DNA from 3 places in the Pseudomonas sp. LBUM1679 genome. Region 2 is predicted to be linked to each of the others. Evidence: riboswitches for the same ligand, from Rfam matches in the RefSeq annotation. Region 2 holds a riboswitch; each other region holds the start of a gene.
What was found. Region 2 has a riboswitch for cobalamin ahead of ACA062_RS18360 (CbtB domain-containing protein). Riboswitches for the same ligand answer to the same signal wherever they lie in the genome.
Positions count from the first base shown of each region.

Region 1: another riboswitch for cobalamin. It lies ahead of ACA062_RS12260 (ABC transporter substrate-binding protein); the one in region 2 lies ahead of ACA062_RS18360 (CbtB domain-containing protein).
Region 3: another riboswitch for cobalamin. It lies ahead of cobO (cob(I)yrinic acid a,c-diamide adenosyltransferase); the one in region 2 lies ahead of ACA062_RS18360 (CbtB domain-containing protein).

Region 1 covers NZ_CP166774.1:2,648,700-2,654,726, reverse strand. Annotated here, with positions in the region: gene ACA062_RS12265 (alpha/beta fold hydrolase) at 223-1,146, opposite strand; cobalamin riboswitch at 1,539-1,734, shown strand; gene ACA062_RS12260 (ABC transporter substrate-binding protein) at 1,877-2,890, shown strand; gene ACA062_RS12255 (FecCD family ABC transporter permease) at 2,887-3,903, shown strand; gene ACA062_RS12250 (ABC transporter ATP-binding protein) at 3,900-4,691, shown strand; gene ACA062_RS12245 (RidA family protein) at 4,963-5,343, shown strand; gene ACA062_RS12240 (quaternary amine ABC transporter ATP-binding protein) at 5,377-6,027, opposite strand, start outside.
Region 2 covers NZ_CP166774.1:4,046,504-4,052,530, reverse strand. Annotated here, with positions in the region: gene metH (methionine synthase) at 1-1,200, opposite strand, end outside; gene nfuA (Fe-S biogenesis protein NfuA) at 1,397-1,981, shown strand; gene cobM (precorrin-4 C(11)-methyltransferase) at 2,140-2,886, opposite strand; gene ACA062_RS18370 (cobalamin biosynthesis protein) at 2,968-3,381, opposite strand; gene ACA062_RS18365 (CbtA family protein) at 3,378-4,085, opposite strand; gene ACA062_RS18360 (CbtB domain-containing protein) at 4,097-4,300, opposite strand; cobalamin riboswitch at 4,421-4,648, opposite strand; cobalamin riboswitch at 4,849-5,063, shown strand; gene cobW (cobalamin biosynthesis protein CobW) at 5,165-6,027, shown strand, end outside.
Region 3 covers NZ_CP166774.1:5,344,421-5,350,447, reverse strand. Annotated here, with positions in the region: gene ACA062_RS24215 (C40 family peptidase) at 1-13, shown strand, start outside; gene ACA062_RS24210 (O-methyltransferase) at 30-683, shown strand; gene ACA062_RS24205 (PQQ-dependent sugar dehydrogenase) at 917-2,230, opposite strand; cobalamin riboswitch at 2,347-2,580, shown strand; gene cobO (cob(I)yrinic acid a,c-diamide adenosyltransferase) at 2,662-3,273, shown strand; gene ACA062_RS24195 (cobyrinic acid a,c-diamide synthase CobB) at 3,270-4,685, shown strand; gene bluB (5,6-dimethylbenzimidazole synthase) at 4,682-5,332, shown strand; gene cbiB (adenosylcobinamide-phosphate synthase CbiB) at 5,329-6,027, shown strand, end outside.

The DNA of each region.
Region 1 (6,027 bases), 1.4 Mb from region 2:
GCGTCCGCTGGAAGAGGTTTGTCGGGTGCTCTGAGAAAGCCCTTATTACTCCGGGGGCGGCCAACCGACTGGCCTGATATTCAGGTGCACGCGTATTCCCCCCTGTAGGAGCTGGCTTGCCAGCGAAGGCGGTGTGTCAGTCGATATATGTATTGGCTGATAGACCGCTTTCGCTGGCAAGCCAGCTCCTACAGGGGAATGTGTGCCAGGCGGGTATTGGCCTCAGCCTCTCACTGCTGCTGCCGCTCCTATCGCTGCCTTCTCCATGCAGTACGGCATCGCTGATGAACCATTGCCCATCACCTGACCCCGCGTCGCCGACCCTGGCTGCAAAAAACCGAGCAAGGCCTGCCGGGTTTCCTGCCAGGCTGCCGGGTGTTCCATATCGAGGAAGTGCCCGGCGTTCGCGACGGTATGGAACCGGGACTGAGGGGCATGTTTGACGAACAGCCGGGCGTCTTGCGCCGAGGTGTATTCATCCCATTCGCCGTTGACAAACAGCAGCGGGATTTCGATCGCATCGGCACAGGCGACGTAGCAGTGGGTGTCCTGGGTCAGCACCTCATGCACATGGAAGTGCATCTGCCGGTATTCGTGCTCCGCCAGGCTGCTGACATGGCGGTGATTAAAGCGTTTGAACAGCGATGGCAGGTGCTTGCCAATCGTCCCGTTGATCAAGCGCCCGACATTGAGACGATCGCAGGCCTGGAGACAGTGCAGGCCGCGCTCCAGGTAATCGCGCATCGGCGTATTGATCCGCGCGGCGAATGAACTGATGACCGCCCTCTCGATTCGTCGCGGCCGCTGGGCCAGCGCCAACAAAGTCGCCGCACCGCCCCAGGAAAATGACAGCACATGCTGCGCACCGAAGTGTTCGATCAATTCCAGCAGTATCGCTGCCTCGTCTTCCTTGCGGATCGGATCGCCGTGGAGGTTGTGTCGTTTCGACTGACCGGCATAGGGCTGGTCGTAGAGGACCACATTGAAGTGCGGCTGCAGGTAACGCACCGTCTGCGCAAAGGACGCGGTTGTCGCCAGCGAGCCGTTGACCAGAATGATGGTCTTGTCAGCGGCGGCGTTGAGATAGTGTTCGGTATAAATCTTGTACTTATCGCAAATCTCGACGATGGCGGTGTTCGGCATCATGTCATTTTCTTCCTTGAACCCGTTGGACTGAGCGCACAGCGTGAGGAATGCCCACAGGGCCATATCGCAGAAAGCAGTAGTGGTGGAACCGACAGCGAAGTGCCAGGTAAATACATTAAAAGCTCAAGGTGGTGTTCAAACGTCAACGCATAGACCTCCTGGGGTTTAACCTGGCATCACGGGCCAGCGGCGACAGCGGCGACAGCGCGAGCGTGTCACGCAGCGCCCTGTGACCGATGAGTCACTGACTGACCAGAGCTTCAGAGTTAAGCAGGGATTTCCCGGTCTGCAAGCATGTGCAGCGCTTTGGTGCTGATTTACCTTCAACGCGCACTTGCACCCTGGAATCGGCACACCAGAAAAAAATACTGGACCGTTGGCCGGCATGATCGACTACCATGCCGGCCGCCGGTTTCCACATGGGATTAATAGGGAATCCGAGATGCCCGACACGGCATCAATCGGAACTGCCCCCGCAACTGTAGGTGCTGAGCCTGCTCCTGAACTGCCACTGGGATCGCTTCCGGGAAGGCTGGAGCCAGGCGCCGACGCATCAGTCAGGAGACCTGCCGGCCAAGCAAATCACTAACCGGCGGGGTGTCCGGGAAGGACATCCTTGCGCCGTGCGTCACCTGTGGTGAGCGCTACGTCAGAGCTTTAACGCCAGCGTTCGATGATGTGTTTCCAGTCCGTACCCCTGCTCCGAGTACGGTCAACTGGAGATTGCGTCATGCTGCTGTCACGCCTTGCCACCCTCGTCACCGCCCTGGGTCTGTCCACCCTCGCCCATGCGGCCCCGACCCACTATCCCCTGACGGTCGAGAACTGCGGCAGCACCCTGACTTTCGCGCAGGCACCGAGCCGCGCCGTGACCATCGGCCAGGCCGGCACCGAAATGCTCTACGCCATGGGGCTTGCCCCCACGCTGGTCGGCACCTCGCTGTGGTTCAACGATGTGCTGGCCAAGTACAAGACAGAGAACGACCGAATCCAACGCCTGGCCGATAACGAGCCGAGTTTCGAGGCGGTGATCGGCCAACGCCCGCAACTGGTGGCCGTGGAACTGGAGTGGATGGTCGGCCCGCAAGGCGTGGTCGGTACCCGCGAGCAGTTTCACGAACTGCAGATCCCGACCTACCTGATGCCCTCCGACTGCGAAGCCAAGGACAATCTGGTCGGCGCCGACGGCACACGGCTGGAGGCGTTTCGCATCGACAGCATTTACAAGAGCATCAGCCAATTGGCCGAGATCTTCGATGTGCAGGAACGTGGCCGGCAGTTGAACGACGAACTCAAGGCCAGTCTGGCGAAGTCGGTCGCCACGGTGCAGGACAAGGACCTGGAGCACACCAGTGCGCTGTTCTGGTTCTCCAGTGCCAGTCTGGATATCGACCCTTATGTCGCCGGACACAAGGGCATTCCCGACTTCATGCTCAACACCCTGGGCGTGCGTAACGTGGTGCAATCCGACGAAGAATGGCCGACCGTTGGCTGGGAAACCATCGCCAAGGCCAACCCGACTTTCCTGGTCATCGCACGAATGGATCGCCGGCGCTTCCCCGCTGACGACCACCTCAAGAAACTGGCATTCCTGCGCAGCGACCCGGTGACCCGCAACATGGACGCGGTGAAAAACAACCGCATCATCATCCTCGACGCCATGGCCATGCAGGCCAGCGTCAGAATGTTCGACGGTCTGGCCACCCTGGCATCAGCCATCGACGGCTATGACCTGCCAAAATGACCAGGACGCTGATTCGCACAGTGCTGGCCGTTGTGACCCTGCTGCTGGCCGTCATTGCCGGTGTGGCCATCGGTGAAACGCCCATCGCTCCGGGTGTGGTGTTCCAGGTGCTGGCCAATAAACTGTGGGCTGCCGGTCATGTCCTCGACCCGATCGACGAAGGCATCGTCTGGAATTACCGCCTGACCCGCGCGCTGGTGGCGGCGGCCTGCGGTGCGGGTCTGGCCACTTGCGGGGTGATCCTGCAATCGCTGTTGCGCAACCCGCTGGCCGATCCCTACCTGCTCGGCATCTCCGCCGGCGCCTCGACGGGTGCGGTATTGGTGGCGTTGCTGGGCCTGGGGGCCGGGCTGATTTCGCTGTCGGTCGGCGCGTTTGCCGGGGCCGTTGCCGCCTTCGCCGTGGTGGTGTTGCTGGCCCGTGCCAGCGGTTCGCCCGGCGGCACCTCGCAGATCATCCTCGCGGGGATTGCCGGTTCGCAGCTATTCAATGCGCTCACGGCGTTTCTGATCACCCAATCGGCCAGTTCCGAACAGGCCCGGGGCATCATGTTCTGGTTGCTCGGCAACCTCAGCGGGGTGCGCTGGCCGTCGGTGTGGCTGGCCGTCCCGGTGGCAGTGGCCGGTCTTGTGGTTTGCCTGTGGCATCGGCGGGCGCTGGACGCCTTCACCTTTGGCGCCGACTCGGCCGCCTCGCTCGGCATCCCGGTACGCCGCGTGCAATTGCTGCTGATCAGCTGCGCCGCACTGGTGACGGCAGTGATGGTCTCGATTGTCGGCTCCATCGGGTTCGTCGGGCTGGTGATTCCCCATGCCGTGCGACTGCTGCTGGGCACCCGGCATGCGCGCCTGCTGCCGGCTAGTGCGCTGGGTGGTGCCCTGTTTCTGATCGCCGCCGATGTCCTGTCCCGGACATTGATCAAAGGCCAGGTGATCCCGGTCGGGGTCATCACGGCATTGGTCGGCGCTCCGGTGTTCGCATTGATCCTGATCGGCCGGAGGAATGCCCGATGAATGCCGTCACACCTGTTATCGGCGAATCCGTGCTGAGTTGTTCCGGCCTCGGTTTCCACGTCCGCGACGCTGAGTTGCTGCACGATATCCACCTGGACATCCGTCGTGGCGAGACCTTGGGCATCGTCGGGCCCAACGGTTCGGGAAAATCCACGCTGCTCAAACTGCTGGCCGGCGTGCGCACCCCGAGCCGGGGTGACATTCACCTCAACGGCCAGCGCCTCAAGGCACTCTCTCGGCGAACCATCGCGCAAACCCTGGCGGTGGTTGAGCAACAGGCCGACACGCTGGATGCCATCAACGTGTTTGATGCCGTCGCCCTGGGCCGGACGCCGTGGTTGTCGGCCTTGAGTCCGTGGTCGAACGAGGACGCTGCCATCGTCCAGCAGGCGCTGTGCGACGTCGATGCGGCGCACCTGAAAAACCGGACCTGGCACAGCCTGTCCGGCGGTGAACGCCAGCGTGTGCACATCGCTCGCGCCCTGGCCCAGCGCCCGCAGATCCTGTTGCTGGACGAACCGACCAATCACCTGGATATCCAGCACCAGCTCGCGATCCTGAACGTGGTACAGGCGCTTCCGGTGACGACATTGATCGCCCTGCATGACCTGAACCAGGCGCTGACCTGTGATCGCCTGGCGATACTGGAACGGGGGCGACTGGTGGCCCTCGGCAAGCCGCTGGAGGTGCTGACCCCGCAGCGCTTGCTGGATACGTTTGGTGTGCACGCGCATTACCTGATCGACCCATTCGACGGTGCGCGGATTCTGCGGCTTCGTTCTGTTTGACTCGCCCAACCATCCCCTTGTAGGAGCTGTCGAGCGAAGCGAGGCTGCGATCTTTTGATCTTGATCTTCTCAGCGATCTCGAAAAGATCAAGATCAAAAGATCGCAGCCTGCGGCAGCTCCTACATTGACCGCGTCCGGCGCCATTTCACGATGCCTTCGTGACGGCATACCATGATGTTTACGGTACAGTGGTCGAGGTAGAATCAACGGCCTTCGCCCTACACAAAGGCGCAAGACCGCCACCTCATCACCCCTCGACAAGAGCTCCCCATGGCAAACCACGACATCACCTTCATCCCCGACCCGGACGCGGACTCCATCTCCTCCGACGTCGCCGGTTTCGGCGGCCTGCTGGTCTCCACCCAGATCCCTACCCGTGCCGATGGCAGCCTGGAACTCGGCGGCATCGTCGAGCAAAGCGAGTGCACTCTGCAGGCACTGAAGATCGCGCTGGAGCGCGCCGGCAGCTCGATGGATCGGGTCCTGCACCTGACCATCTACCTCACCGACATGGCCGACCGCGCCGCCTTCAACGAGGTTTACCAGCGCTTCTTCGCCAAGCCCTGGCCGGTGCGCGCCGCCGTTGGCGTGGCCGCTTTGGCGGTGGAAGGCATGCGCGTGGAAGTCACCGCCATGGCAGCCAAGGGCTGACCGCGCACGGACTGTTTTGCTTTTCGCTGATAATCAGTCCTCTGTGAGCCGTGTCGCTTCCGGCACGGCTCTCGACTGAACCACCGGCGACGCCTCGCTAACCGTCGAGGTGACCATGGTCGCGATAATCGACTTCAGCGCCAACTGCCCCACAGGCTGCCCCCGTCCATCCGTGACCACCAGCTCATCGAGCCCCGCTTCAACCAGGCGCTGGACCGCCGACTCCAGGGAGGTGCCCATGGCGACTGCCAGTGTTGCGCCGGGCTTCACCCCGACAAACGGCCGCATGATGGCCTCGACGCTGATCACCCGCCCGCGGTTCACTTCCTTGACGAAGTTGGCAATGTAATCGTCGGCCGGACTCATGACGATCTCCTGCCGGGTGCCCTGCTGCACCACCTCGCCGTCACGCAGGATGGCGATGCGGTCGCCGATGCGCAGCGCTTCATCGAGATCATGGGTAATGAACACGATGGTCTTCCTGATCTCTTTTTGCAGGTCCAGCAGCACCGATTGCATGTCCATGCGGATCAGCGGATCAAGGGCCGAGAAGGCTTCATCCATCAGCAGGATCGGCGCGTCGCTGGCCAGTGCCCGGGCCAGGCCGACCCGCTGCTGCATGCCGCCGGACAGCTGATTGGGATAGTGACGCTCGTAGCCCTTGAGCCCCACCCGATCCAGCCA
Region 2 (6,027 bases):
CACCTGGGCGCCGGCTTCGACCTGCTGCAGGGCGACTTCCAGGGCTTCGGTGTAGTTGTCGTCACGAATCAGCCGGGCGAACTTGGCGGAACCGGTGATGTTCGTGCGTTCGCCGACGTTGACGAACAGCGAGCTGCGATCGATGGTGAAGGGTTCCAGGCCCGACAGGCGGCAGGCCTTGGGAATCTCCGGGATCTCGCGCGGTGCGTATCCGGCCACGGCCTTGGCAATGGCCTTGATATGGCCCGGGGTGGTGCCGCAGCAACCGCCGACAATGTTGAGGAAGCCGCTTTGGGCGAATTCTTCGATGACCTTGGCGGTTTCCGACGGCAGTTCGTCGTACTCGCCGAATTCGTTTGGCAGGCCGGCGTTCGGGTGCGCGGAGACGTAGGTGCCGGCCTTGTTCGACAGCTCTTCCAGGTACGGGCGCAATTCGCTGGCACCAAGGGCGCAGTTCAGACCGACCGAGATCGGCTTGGCGTGGGCTACGGAGTTCCAGAAAGCCTCGGTGGTCTGACCCGACAAGGTGCGGCCCGAAGCATCGGTGATGGTGCCGGAAATCATGATCGGCAACTCGACGCCCAGCTCTTCGTAAACCCCTTGCACGGCAAAGATCGCGGCCTTGGCGTTCAGGGTATCGAAGATGGTTTCGATCAGGATCAGGTCGGCGCCGCCTTCGATCAGGCCCTTGGTGGCCTCGGTGTAGTTTTCCACCAATTCATCGAAGGTCACGTTGCGATAGCCGGGGTTGTTCACGTCCGGCGACAGCGAGCAGGTACGGCTGGTCGGGCCGAGCACGCCGGCGACAAAGCGCGGCTTGTCCGGCGTTTCCAGGGTCTTGGCGTCTGCCACCTTGCGTGCCAGGCGGGCGCCTTCTACGTTTAACTCGTACGCCAGGTCCTGCATGCCGTAGTCGGCCTGGGACACCTGGGTGGCGTTGAAGGTGTTGGTTTCCAGAATGTCGGCGCCGGCATCCAGGTAGGCTTTTTCGATCGAGCCGATCACGTCCGGGCGGGTCAGTATCAACAGGTCGTTGTTGCCCTTGACGTCGCTCGGCCAGTCGGCGAAGCGTTTGCCGCGGTAATCCTGCTCCTCGAGCTTGTAGCTCTGGATCATCGTGCCCATACCGCCATCGAGTATCAGGATGCGCTCTTTGAGGGCGTGCTTGAGAGCTTGAAGGCGAACACTGCGATCGGACATTGGGACTACTCGGAAAGACCATGACGAAGGGGCGGGATGATAGCAAACCTGTGCGGATTTAGAGCATGTCGCGGTTTTGCATGAATCTCGCTCATGTTTGAGCGCTGCCACGCCCACACTTTCCCGACAAAAATACTAGGACTTTGTCCGGCGCGTTGATTGGCGTAAACTGCGCCCAAGCCTGCGAGGAGTTTCCATGACCGCTATTACCATTACCGACGCCGCCCACGACTATCTGGCCGATCTGCTCTCCAAGCAGAACACGCCGGGTATCGGCATCCGCGTCTTTATCACCCAGCCTGGCACCCAGTACGCCGAAACCTGCATTGCCTACTGCAAGCCGGGCGAAGAAAAACCTGAAGACACGGCGCTGGGGCTGAAAAGCTTCACCGCCTACATCGATTCGTTCAGCGAAGCGTTCCTGGACGACGCGGTAGTCGACTACGCCACCGACCGCATGGGCGGCCAGCTGACCATCAAGGCGCCAAACGCCAAAGTACCGATGGTCAACGCCGACAGCCCGATCAACGAGCGTATCAACTATTACCTGCAGACCGAGATCAACCCGGGGCTCGCGAGCCACGGCGGTCAGGTCAGCCTGATCGATGTGGTCGAGGACGGCATCGCCGTGCTCAAGTTCGGCGGTGGCTGCCAGGGCTGCGGCCAGGCGGACGTCACCCTGCGCGAAGGCATTGAGCGCACCTTGCTTGAGCGTGTTCCCGAGTTGAAGGGTGTTCGGGACGTGACCGACCATACGCAGAAAGAAAACGCCTACTACTAAGTAAGGTGTTCGCTGCAAAAAATAAAAAAACGGCGCCCCGTGAGCGCCGTTTTTTTATGGGAAATCACCTGAGCCCCAAAACATCGCAGCCTTCGGCAGCTCCTACAGGGAGTACGCATTCCAATGTAGGAGCTGCCGGAGGCTGCGATCTTTTGATCTTAGGGTCTGTAGAGATGCGCATGCCCTGCGCGATACAGCGACGACTCACTGAATTGATCACTCCCCAGCACCCGACCCACCAGAATCAACGCCGTGCGCCGAAACCCCTTCGCCTCGACCTTCCCGGCAATATCCTCAAGCGTCCCCACCACCCAATCCTGATCCGGCCAGGTCGCCCGGTGAATCACCGCGATCGGACAGTCCGCACCGTAATGCGGCAGCAATTCGACCAGGATCTTCTGCAGATGATTGACCCCCAGATGGATCGCCATGGTTGCCCCATGCTGCGCCAGGCTGCCCAACTCTTCGCCGGCCGGCATCGTCGTCTTGTCGGCGTAGCGGGTCAGAATCACGCTCTGTGACACGTCCGGCAAGGTCAACTCCGCACCCAGCAGGGCCGCACAGGCCGCTGTCGCGGTCACACCGGGAATGATTTCAAAGGCAATATCGAGTTCACGCAGGTAGCGGATCTGCTCGCCGATGGCGCCATACAGGCTCGGATCGCCGGAATGCACCCGCGCCACATCCTGGCCCTTGGCATGGGCGCACTTGATCAGTTCGATGATCTGTTCCAGGTGCAGTTCGGCGCTGTTCACCAGTTGTTCGGCCTGATGACCTTCGAGTACGGCGGCGGGCACCAGGGAGCCGGCATAGATGATCACCGGGCAGCTGCGGATCAGCCGTTGGCCTTTGATGGTGATCAGTTCCGGGTCGCCGGGGCCTGCGCCAATGAAATAGACAGTCATCGTCGGTTCCTGTGAAAAAGGGCCTGGGCAAGGCTTCAGATGAAGATTGCTCATGATCGAAGGCGGGGATTGTCGGGGGTTTTATGCAGCGCCAGCCAACGCGAGGGTGGCCTGGGCATATTTCTGTCGTGAAATCAGCAGCTTCGCCGGCGCCTGGGCCAGTTGTTCGGCCAGGGCCAGGGCGGCACTTTCCGCGACGCCGTAACAGCCGGTGCGTTCGAACGCGATGTCCGAGCGGTGGCTGAGTTGCGGCTGGTAACCGGCCAATTGTTCGCTGCTGAAATACATCAGCGGCAGCGCGAGCTGTGCGGCCAGTTCGATGAGGCCCGGTTCTTCGCGCTTCAGGTCGATGCTGGCCAGTGCCTTGACCTGGTGTAGCTCGATGCGATGAGCCTGCAGCGCCTGGTCGAGCAATGCCCGCAACGTACTCACGGGGCAGCCGCGCTGGCAGCCCAGGCCGACCACCAGGGTCGGCACGGTGCTGTTATCCGTCATGCGTGGTATTGGCCATCGCTTTTGCGGCGGAACAACCAGGCGCTGATCAGGCCCAGGGCCAGCCAGAACGCGACGTTGGTCAGCTGCGAAGCGATTTTGAACTGCGACTCGAGCGCTTGCGGCGCGAGCATCGAATGAACTTCCGGTTGTGGCGCGCCAATCACGTGTGGCACGGCAAGGATGGCGACACCGAGGATCTTCATCAGCCAATGACGACTGAACACGATCAGGGCGATGCCGGCCGCGGTGGAGGCGGCAGTGCCGATCCACCAGGTCTGCCGTTGCGCCAGATCGGCCGCGGCAGTCCCCGGCAATTCAGGCGGCAGGCCGAGGGTCGGCGCCAGCACGAAGGTCGCATAGCCGGCCAGGCCCCAGAGCAGGCCTTGAGAGGTTCTGGTCGGGGCGCGCAAAGTGTAGAGACCGGCGAGCATCAACGCGAAACCGACCGCTACCACCAGGTTGCCACCGGTGGTCGACAGCACGCGCTGCCAGCCGTCTTCCGGTTCCCAGGCCTCGGCATCATGGGTGTGAGCGGCGACGGCACCTGCGGTGTGCTCATGGACTTCAACAGCCGCCGGCTCGGATTTTTCGTAGGTCTCGGCCTGCAGAATCAGCGGCGAAACCCAGAAACTTTGCAGCAGGGTCAGCAGCAGGGCGGCCAGCAGCCCAGTGAAACCTGCGGTTTGCGCGATACGCTTGATCATGTCGACAGGTCTCAATGGCACGGGAAGGCGGAGCTGTGACGGGTGTCGTGCGCAGCATTGTGCACCGCCTCGATGTGCGAGAAACCGGCGAAATACACAAGGCAGGCGCCAAGGATCGACGCACAGGCGGCGGCGGTCAGGCGTTGAGTCAGGGTCGTGGTGCTGCTGGCGGTGCTCTTGTCCGTGTTGCTGCCGGTGCTGCTGATGATCGACATGGCGCTTCCCTCTGGTCTGTCAGTGGGTGAATAGAGCGCATGGAAGACCCCTGCGAGCCGGGCACGCAGAGGTTCAAACAGCGCCCGCCCACCGCGGGTTTGTTATTCAGTGATCGTAATGGTCACTTTGTGTTGCGGGCCGGTCTCCGGGCTCGCGAGGGGCCAAGGCTTGCGCCTGTACCTGCAAGCGTCACCTTCCCATGCCGAACTGCTGGCACAGTGGATCTGACGCTTCGCTCGCTTACCGTTGCGGGGGCAGCACCGGACTGACATGGCCTTGAGTAAAGCACATGATTCACCGGTTTCCCGTTTCACCCTGTGAAGGGCACCCGTAACAAGGCGTGTAGGAGAGCATGGGCGGGGGTTGGGCGTCAATTGGCAAGGGTTCTCACCTGGAGCCGAATGATGATTGGCTCTTTGTAGGAGCTGCCGAAGGCTGCGATCTTTTGATCTTGATTTTAATAAGCAAAATCAAAAGATCGCAGCCTTCGGCAGCTCCTACAGGGGAACGCGTACCGCTCAACGATTGACCCGCCTCCACACGATGCGTAGCCTTGCGCATTCGAGGTTCTTCGGCGTCTGCCGAAGCTAAGAAGGGAACGCGGTCGATGCCGCGGCTGCCCCCGCAACTGTGAACGGTGATGTTCGCTGCCACGCCACTGCAAACCCTGTGCAACGGGTTCGCGGGAAGGCGCAGCGAATGCCAGGCCCACAAGCCCGGCACACCGTCAGCCAGGAGACCTGCCTCGACACAGATTCTCACTACAACCGGGCGGGGTGATCCGGTGGCGGAACTCTTGCGCGCGCACATCCGTCGCAGCGATTGTCGTCCCGTATGCCCGCCACCTTGCCAAAGGGCATCCGATGAAAACACTGGCCAAACTTCCCGTCACCATCGTTACCGGCTTCCTCGGCTCGGGCAAGACCACCTTGCTGCGGCACATGCTCGACAACGCCCAGGGTCGTCGCATCGCGGTGATCGTCAACGAGTTCGGCGAGCTGGGCATCGATGGCGAAATCCTCAAGCAGTGCTCCATCGGCTGCACTGAAGAAGAAGCCAGCGGCCGCGTCTACGAACTGGCCAACGGCTGCCTGTGCTGCACCGTCCAGGAAGAATTCTTCCCGGTGATGCGCGAATTGGTGGCCCGTCGCGGCGACCTCGATCACATTCTCATCGAAACCTCGGGCCTGGCCCTGCCAAAACCACTGGTGCAAGCCTTCCAGTGGCCGGAAATCCGCAGCGCCTGCACGGTCGACGCGGTCATTACCGTGGTCGACAGCCCGGCTGTCGCCGCCGGCACCTTCGCCGCCTTCCCGGACCAGGTCGACGCCCAGCGCAAACTCGACCCGAACCTGGACCACGAATCGCCGCTGCACGAACTGTTCGCCGACCAACTGGCCAGCGCCGACCTGGTGATCCTCAACAAGGCCGACCTGATCAGCCCTGAAGACCTGGCCCGTGTGCGCCTGGAAGTCGCCGAAGAACTGCCGCCAGCGGTGAAAGTCATCGAAGCCAGCAGCGGCCGCCTGCCGCTGGACGTACTGATCGGCCTCGGTGTCGGTTCCGAAGCGCACATCGACAGTCGTCACAGCCATCATGATCATCACCATGAAGGCGAGGACGATCACGACCACGACGCCTTCGATTCGATCTCCATCGAACTGCCGCAAGCTGACGAAAGCCTGCTGCTGGATGCCTTGACCCAACTGGTGGTCCAGCACGGCAT
Region 3 (6,027 bases), 1.3 Mb from region 2:
ACGTAATCCATAGATTGCAGGCTCTGGTCATGACGGCTCGCACGCTCAATCTCGATGATTCCCTGTATCAATACCTGCTCGACGTCTCCCTCAGGGAGACGCCGCTGCTCAAGCGTTTGCGCGATGAAACCCAGGCGCTGCCCATGGCGCGCTGGCAGGTGGCACCGGAGCAGGGGCAGTTTCTCGCGTTGCTGGTGAAGCTCACCGGCGCCAGGCGTGTGCTGGAAGTGGGCACCTTCACCGGTTACAGCGCCTTGTGCATGGCGGCGGCGTTGCCGGATGACGGTTCGCTGATCTGCTGTGATATTCCTGGCGATTACAACGCTACTGCGCGCCGTTACTGGCAGGAAGCGGGTCTGGCGGGGCGGATTGACCTACGGTTGGCGCCGGCGCTGGAAACTCTGGCCCGGCTGGATCAACCAGGGCAGTTCGACCTGGTCTTCATCGATGCCGACAAGGCCAATTACCCGAGCTATCTGGAGCATGCGTTGCGTTTGCTGCGGGTCGGTGGTCTGGCGGTGTTTGATAACACCCTGTGGAGCGGGCGGGTGCTTGAGGACAATCCCGACAGCGCAGACACCCGGGCCATCCAGGCACTCAATCTGGCCTTGAAGGATGACGTGCGGGTGGATCTGTCGTTGTTGCCGCTGGGGGATGGATTGACCTTGTGCCGCAAGCGCTAGGCAGGCGATTTTTGGGTGGCATTGATGGCCTCTTCGCCGGCAAGCCGGTCTCGCTCCCACAGGGATCTCTGTTGACCACAGAAATTGTGAGCGCCCGAGATCCCTGTGGGAGCGGGCTTGCCCGCGATTGCGGTGGGTCAGGCAGCATCAATGTTGAATGTGCCGACCTCATCGTCGGAACGCCGCCCGGGGCAAGCCCGCTCCCACAGGGTTATGCGTTTACAGCAATGACGTCATTTAACTGCCGACACCCGCCACACCTTGTTCCCCACATCATCCGCCACCAGCAAATCGCCCTGCTGATCGATCACCACCCCCACCGGACGGCCCATGGCTTTTTCGTCGTCGGTGAGGAACCCGGTGAGCACATCGACCGGTTGCCCCACCGGTTTGCCCGCGTTGAATGGCACGAAAATCACTTTGTAGCCACTGTGCGGGTCGCGGTTCCACGAGCCGTGCTGGCCGATGAATGCGCCCTCCTTGAACTGCGACGGCAGGGTGTTGCCTTCAGCAAAGGTCAGGCCCAGCGATGCCGTATGCGGGCCCACTGCGTAGTCCGGCGCAATGGCCTTGGCCACCAGGTCAGGATTCTGCGGGGTCACGCGTGCATCGACATGTTGTCCGTAATAGCTGTACGGCCAGCCGTAGAACCCGCCGTCCTTCACCGAAGTGATGTAGTCCGGTACCAGGTCGCTGCCGATTTCGTCGCGCTCATTGACGGCGGTCCACAGCGCGCCGCTCTGGGGCTCCCAGGCGAGGCCGTTGGGATTGCGGATCCCCGAAGCGAAGATCCGATGGTTGCCGGTGGCGCGATCCACTTCCCAGATCGCCGCGCGACCTTCTTCCTGGTCCATGCCGTTTTCGGCGACATTGCTGTTGGAACCCACCGTCACGTACAGCTTGCTCCCGTCCTTGCTGGCGATGACGTTTTTGGTCCAGTGATGATTGAGTGTGCCGCCCGGCAGATCGACCACTTTGATCGGTGGCGACTTGATCGCCGTTTCACCATTTTCATAGTGGAAACGCAGCAAGCGGTCCGTATCGGCAACGTACAGGTCAGTGCCGACCAGGGTCATGCCGAACGGCGAATTGAGGTTTTCCAGGAACACCGTACGGGTTTCGGCGATGCCGTCGTGGTCCTTGTCCCGCAGCAGCGTGATGCGGTTCGGGCTCGGTACGGCTGCACCGGCACGGCCCATGACTTTTTTCATGACCCAGCCTTTGACGCCTTTGCCATCATCGGGCTTCGGTGGCGCATTGGTTTCGGCAACCAGCACGTCGCCGTTGGGCAACACGTAGAGCCAGCGCGGGTGATCGAGACCTTCGGCAAAGGCGGCGACCTGGGTTCCCGTCGCCGCGACGGGTTTTGCACCGTCCGGCCAGCCGATCGCCGGGGCGATGTTCACCGTCGGGATCAGAGTCTTGTTCGGTTCTGGCAGCTTGGGCGACGGTCCGGTGCCGTCCATGACTTGCAGGCTGGAGGTTTCACCACAGGCGGCGAGCCCTCCGGCGAGCGCGATGACGAGAACGAGCTGGGGCTTGCGCATGCTGATCTTCCCTATGGACGCGTTGATACAATCATAGAGGAGCCGGGAGGCGCGATGGTTCAACCGGTCAGCCGCGGGGCGCTTTCTCAATTGACGCTCCACCCCCAACCCTCTAACCTTCGCGGCTTGTTTCAGGTGCTCTGTGGCCATGGCCGACAGAGTGAAACAGGGAAGTCGGTGAGTGATGGTCTTCGAACGATGAAGCGTCATGATCCCGACGCTGCCCCCGCAACGGTAAATGAGTGAAGACTGCGCCTTGAGCCACTGTGTCGAAAGCCGACATGGGAAGGCGCGCAGTCAGGCCAGCGCCGCTCATGAGCCCGGAGACCGGCCTGATTCATCCAGCGGCATCACGGTGGGCGATGCCAGGCTTTTTGCCGTCTATTCTTGTGCCTGCCCGCCGTTATCCAGCCTCAACGGAGAGCTCCCCCATGACTGATACCCCCGATCGTGATGAACGTCACCTGGCGCGCATGCTGCGCAAAAAAGCCGTGATCGATGAACGCATCGCCAATTCCCCGAACGAATGCGGCCTGCTGCTGGTGCTGACCGGCAACGGCAAAGGCAAGAGCAGCTCGGCCTTTGGCATGCTCGCCCGGTCCCTGGGCCATGGCATGCAGTGTGGCGTGGTGCAGTTCATCAAGGGCCGCAACAGCACCGGCGAAGAACTGTTCTTCCGCCGTTTTCCAGAGCAGGTGCGGTTTCATGTGATGGGCGAAGGCTTCACCTGGGAAACCCAGGATCGTCAGCGTGATATCGCGGCCGCCGAAGCCGCCTGGGCAGTGTCCCGGGAACTGTTGAGCGATCCGTCCATCGGCCTGGTGGTGCTGGATGAGTTGAACATCGCGCTCAAGCACGGTTATCTCGACCTCGATCAGGTGCTCAGCGACTTGCAGGCGCGTCCGCCGATGCAGCATGTGGTGGTCACCGGTCGCGGCGCCAAACCGGAAATGATCGAGCTGGCCGACACCGTCACGGAAATGGGGGTGATCAAGCACGCGTTCCAGGCCGGTATCAAAGCGCAAAAAGGCGTCGAATTGTGAGCCAACCACGTCATTGCCCGGCGGTCTTGATTGCCGCGCCGGCCTCCGGTCAGGGCAAGACCACCGTCACTGCCGCACTGGCCCGGTTGCACCGCAATCAGGGGCGCAAGGTCCGGGTCTTCAAGTGCGGCCCGGACTTCCTCGACCCGATGATTCTCGAGCGCGCCAGCGGTGCGCCGGTGTATCAACTGGACATGTGGATGGTCGGCGAGCAGGAAAGTCGTCGACTGCTGTGGGAAGCCGCAGCTGTTGCCGACCTGATCCTGATCGAAGGGGTCATGGGGCTGTTCGACGGTACGCCGTCCAGCGCCGACCTGGCGCGGCACTTCGGGGTGCCGGTGCTGGGCGTGATCGATGGCACTGCCATGGCGCAGACCTTTGGCGCACTGGCCCTGGGACTGGCGCGCTATCAGCCGGACTTGCCGTTTGCCGGTGTATTGGCCAACCGCGTGGGCACGGTGCGGCATGCGCAATTGCTCGAGGGCAGCCTGACTGAAGGCTTGCGCTGGTACGGCGCCTTGTCCCGGGAAACCGGGATCGAATTGCCGAGCCGACACCTGGGGCTGGTTCAGGCCAGCGAGCTCAATGATCTCGATCTGCGCCTTGATGCGGCGGCCGAATCACTGGCCAACAGTTGCGATGTTGCGCTGCCGCCGCCCGTGGAATTCGCCGCTCCTGAAGTGATCGCCGCCAAGCCATTGTTGGCTGGCGTGCGGATCGCAGTGGCCCGTGACGAAGCCTTTGCCTTCACCTATGGCGCGAGCCTGGACCTGCTGCGAGCCATGGGCGCCGAGTTGCTGTTTTTCTCGCCGATCCGGGATGCCGGATTGCCGGAGGCGGACAGTCTGTACCTGCCGGGTGGTTATCCGGAATTGCACCATGTGGCGCTGTCACAGAACACATCGATGCTCGATGCGATTCGCGCTCACCATGCCGCGGGCAAACCGTTGCTGGCCGAGTGTGGCGGGATGTTGTATCTGCTGGATTCGTTGACCGATGTCGAAGGCACTCGTGCTGAGTTGGTCGGCTTGCTGGCCGGGGATGCGGTGATGCAGAAGCGTCTGGCTGCATTGGCCCTGCAGGCGGTGGAACTGCCGGAAGGGTTGCTGCGTGGGCACACTTATCATCATTCGCTGACCAGTACCGGGCTTGAGCCGGTTGCCCGTGGGTTGAGCCCGAATGGCGGGCGTGGGGCGGAGGCGGTTTATCGTCTGGGGCGGATGACGGCCTCTTATGTGCATTTTTATTTTCCGTCCAATCCATTGGCGATTGCCGCATTGTTCGCGCCTGACCTTGACGCCGCCATCGCGAGCAAGTCGGATCGCCGCATCGTCGCTCCCACATTAGAAAGTGTGTTGCCTGAACAAACGCGGTCAACTGTAGGAGCTGGCTTGCCAGCGAAGAGGCCATGACCGACAACGCATTCTCCCAAGCCGAACGCGCAGCGGTTTACCGTGCCATCGCCGAACGCCGCGACATGCGCCACTTCAGCGGCGGCACCGTCGAGCCCGAACTACTGCGACGCCTGCTCGAAGCCGCCCACCAGGCCCCGAGCGTGGGCCTGATGCAGCCCTGGCGCTTCATCCGCATCAGCGACCGCGCCCTGCGCGGCAAGATCCAACAGCTGGTGGAAGAAGAGCGCATCCGCACCGCCGAAGCCCTCGGTGAGCGCAGCGACGAATTCATGAAGCTCAAGGTCGAAGGCATCAACGACTGCGCCGAAGTGTTGGTCGCCGCGCTGATGGACGATCGCGATCGGCATATCTTCGGCCGCCGCACCTTGCCGGAGATGGACATGGCCTCCTTGTCCTGCGCGATCCAGAACCTGTGGCTGGCGTCCCGTGCCGAAGGACTGGGCATGGGCTGGGTCTCTTTGTTCGAGCCGCAAGCCCTGGCCGCCTTGCTGGAAATGCCCATTGGCGCCAAGCCGTTGGCCGTGCTGTGCCTGGGTCCGGTCCAGGCGTTTTATCCAGCGCCGATGCTGGCCCTGGAAGGCTGGGCGCAAGCGCGTGAGCTTAGCGAATTGCTGTATGAAAATTATTGGGGAGTGAGTCAATGAGTGTGGCGTTGTTGAGTGTCGCCGCGGTGGCGCTGGATGCGCTGCTGGGTGAGCCCAAACGCTGGCATCCGCTGGTGGCGTTCGGCCGTTTTGCCGAGCGCATCGAACAACGTTTCAATAGCGAAGGTCGCGGCTGGCGCAGTCACGGCGTCACCGCCTGGGTCATCGCGGTCGTGCCGCTGACCTTGCTGGCCACGGCGTTTTCCTGGGCGCCTTATGTCGGCTGGATCGTCGAAATTCTCGCGCTCTATTGTGCCCTCGGCATGCGCAGCCTCGGTGAACACGTCGAGCCAGTGGCCAAGGCGCTGCGCAGCGATGATATTGAAGAAGCACGCAAACGCGTGGGGTATCTGGTCAGCCGCCAGACCAGCGAACTGGATAAAACCGAAGTCGCCCGGGCTGCCACCGAATCGGTGCTGGAGAACGGCAGCGACGCGGTATTTGCCGCGCTGTTCTGGTTCGCCGTGGCGGGGGTGCCCGGCGTGGTGTTGTATCGCCTGAGCAACACCCTCGATGCGATGTGGGGTTACCGTAACGACCGCTTCGAACGTTTCGGCTGGGCCGCGGCCAAGATCGATGACGTGCTCAACTATATTCCCGCACGCCTGGTGGCGTTGACCTACGCGCTGCTCGGCAAGACTCGCCTGGCGTTGAAGTGCTGGCGCACCCAGGGGCCGACCTGGGACAGCCCGAAT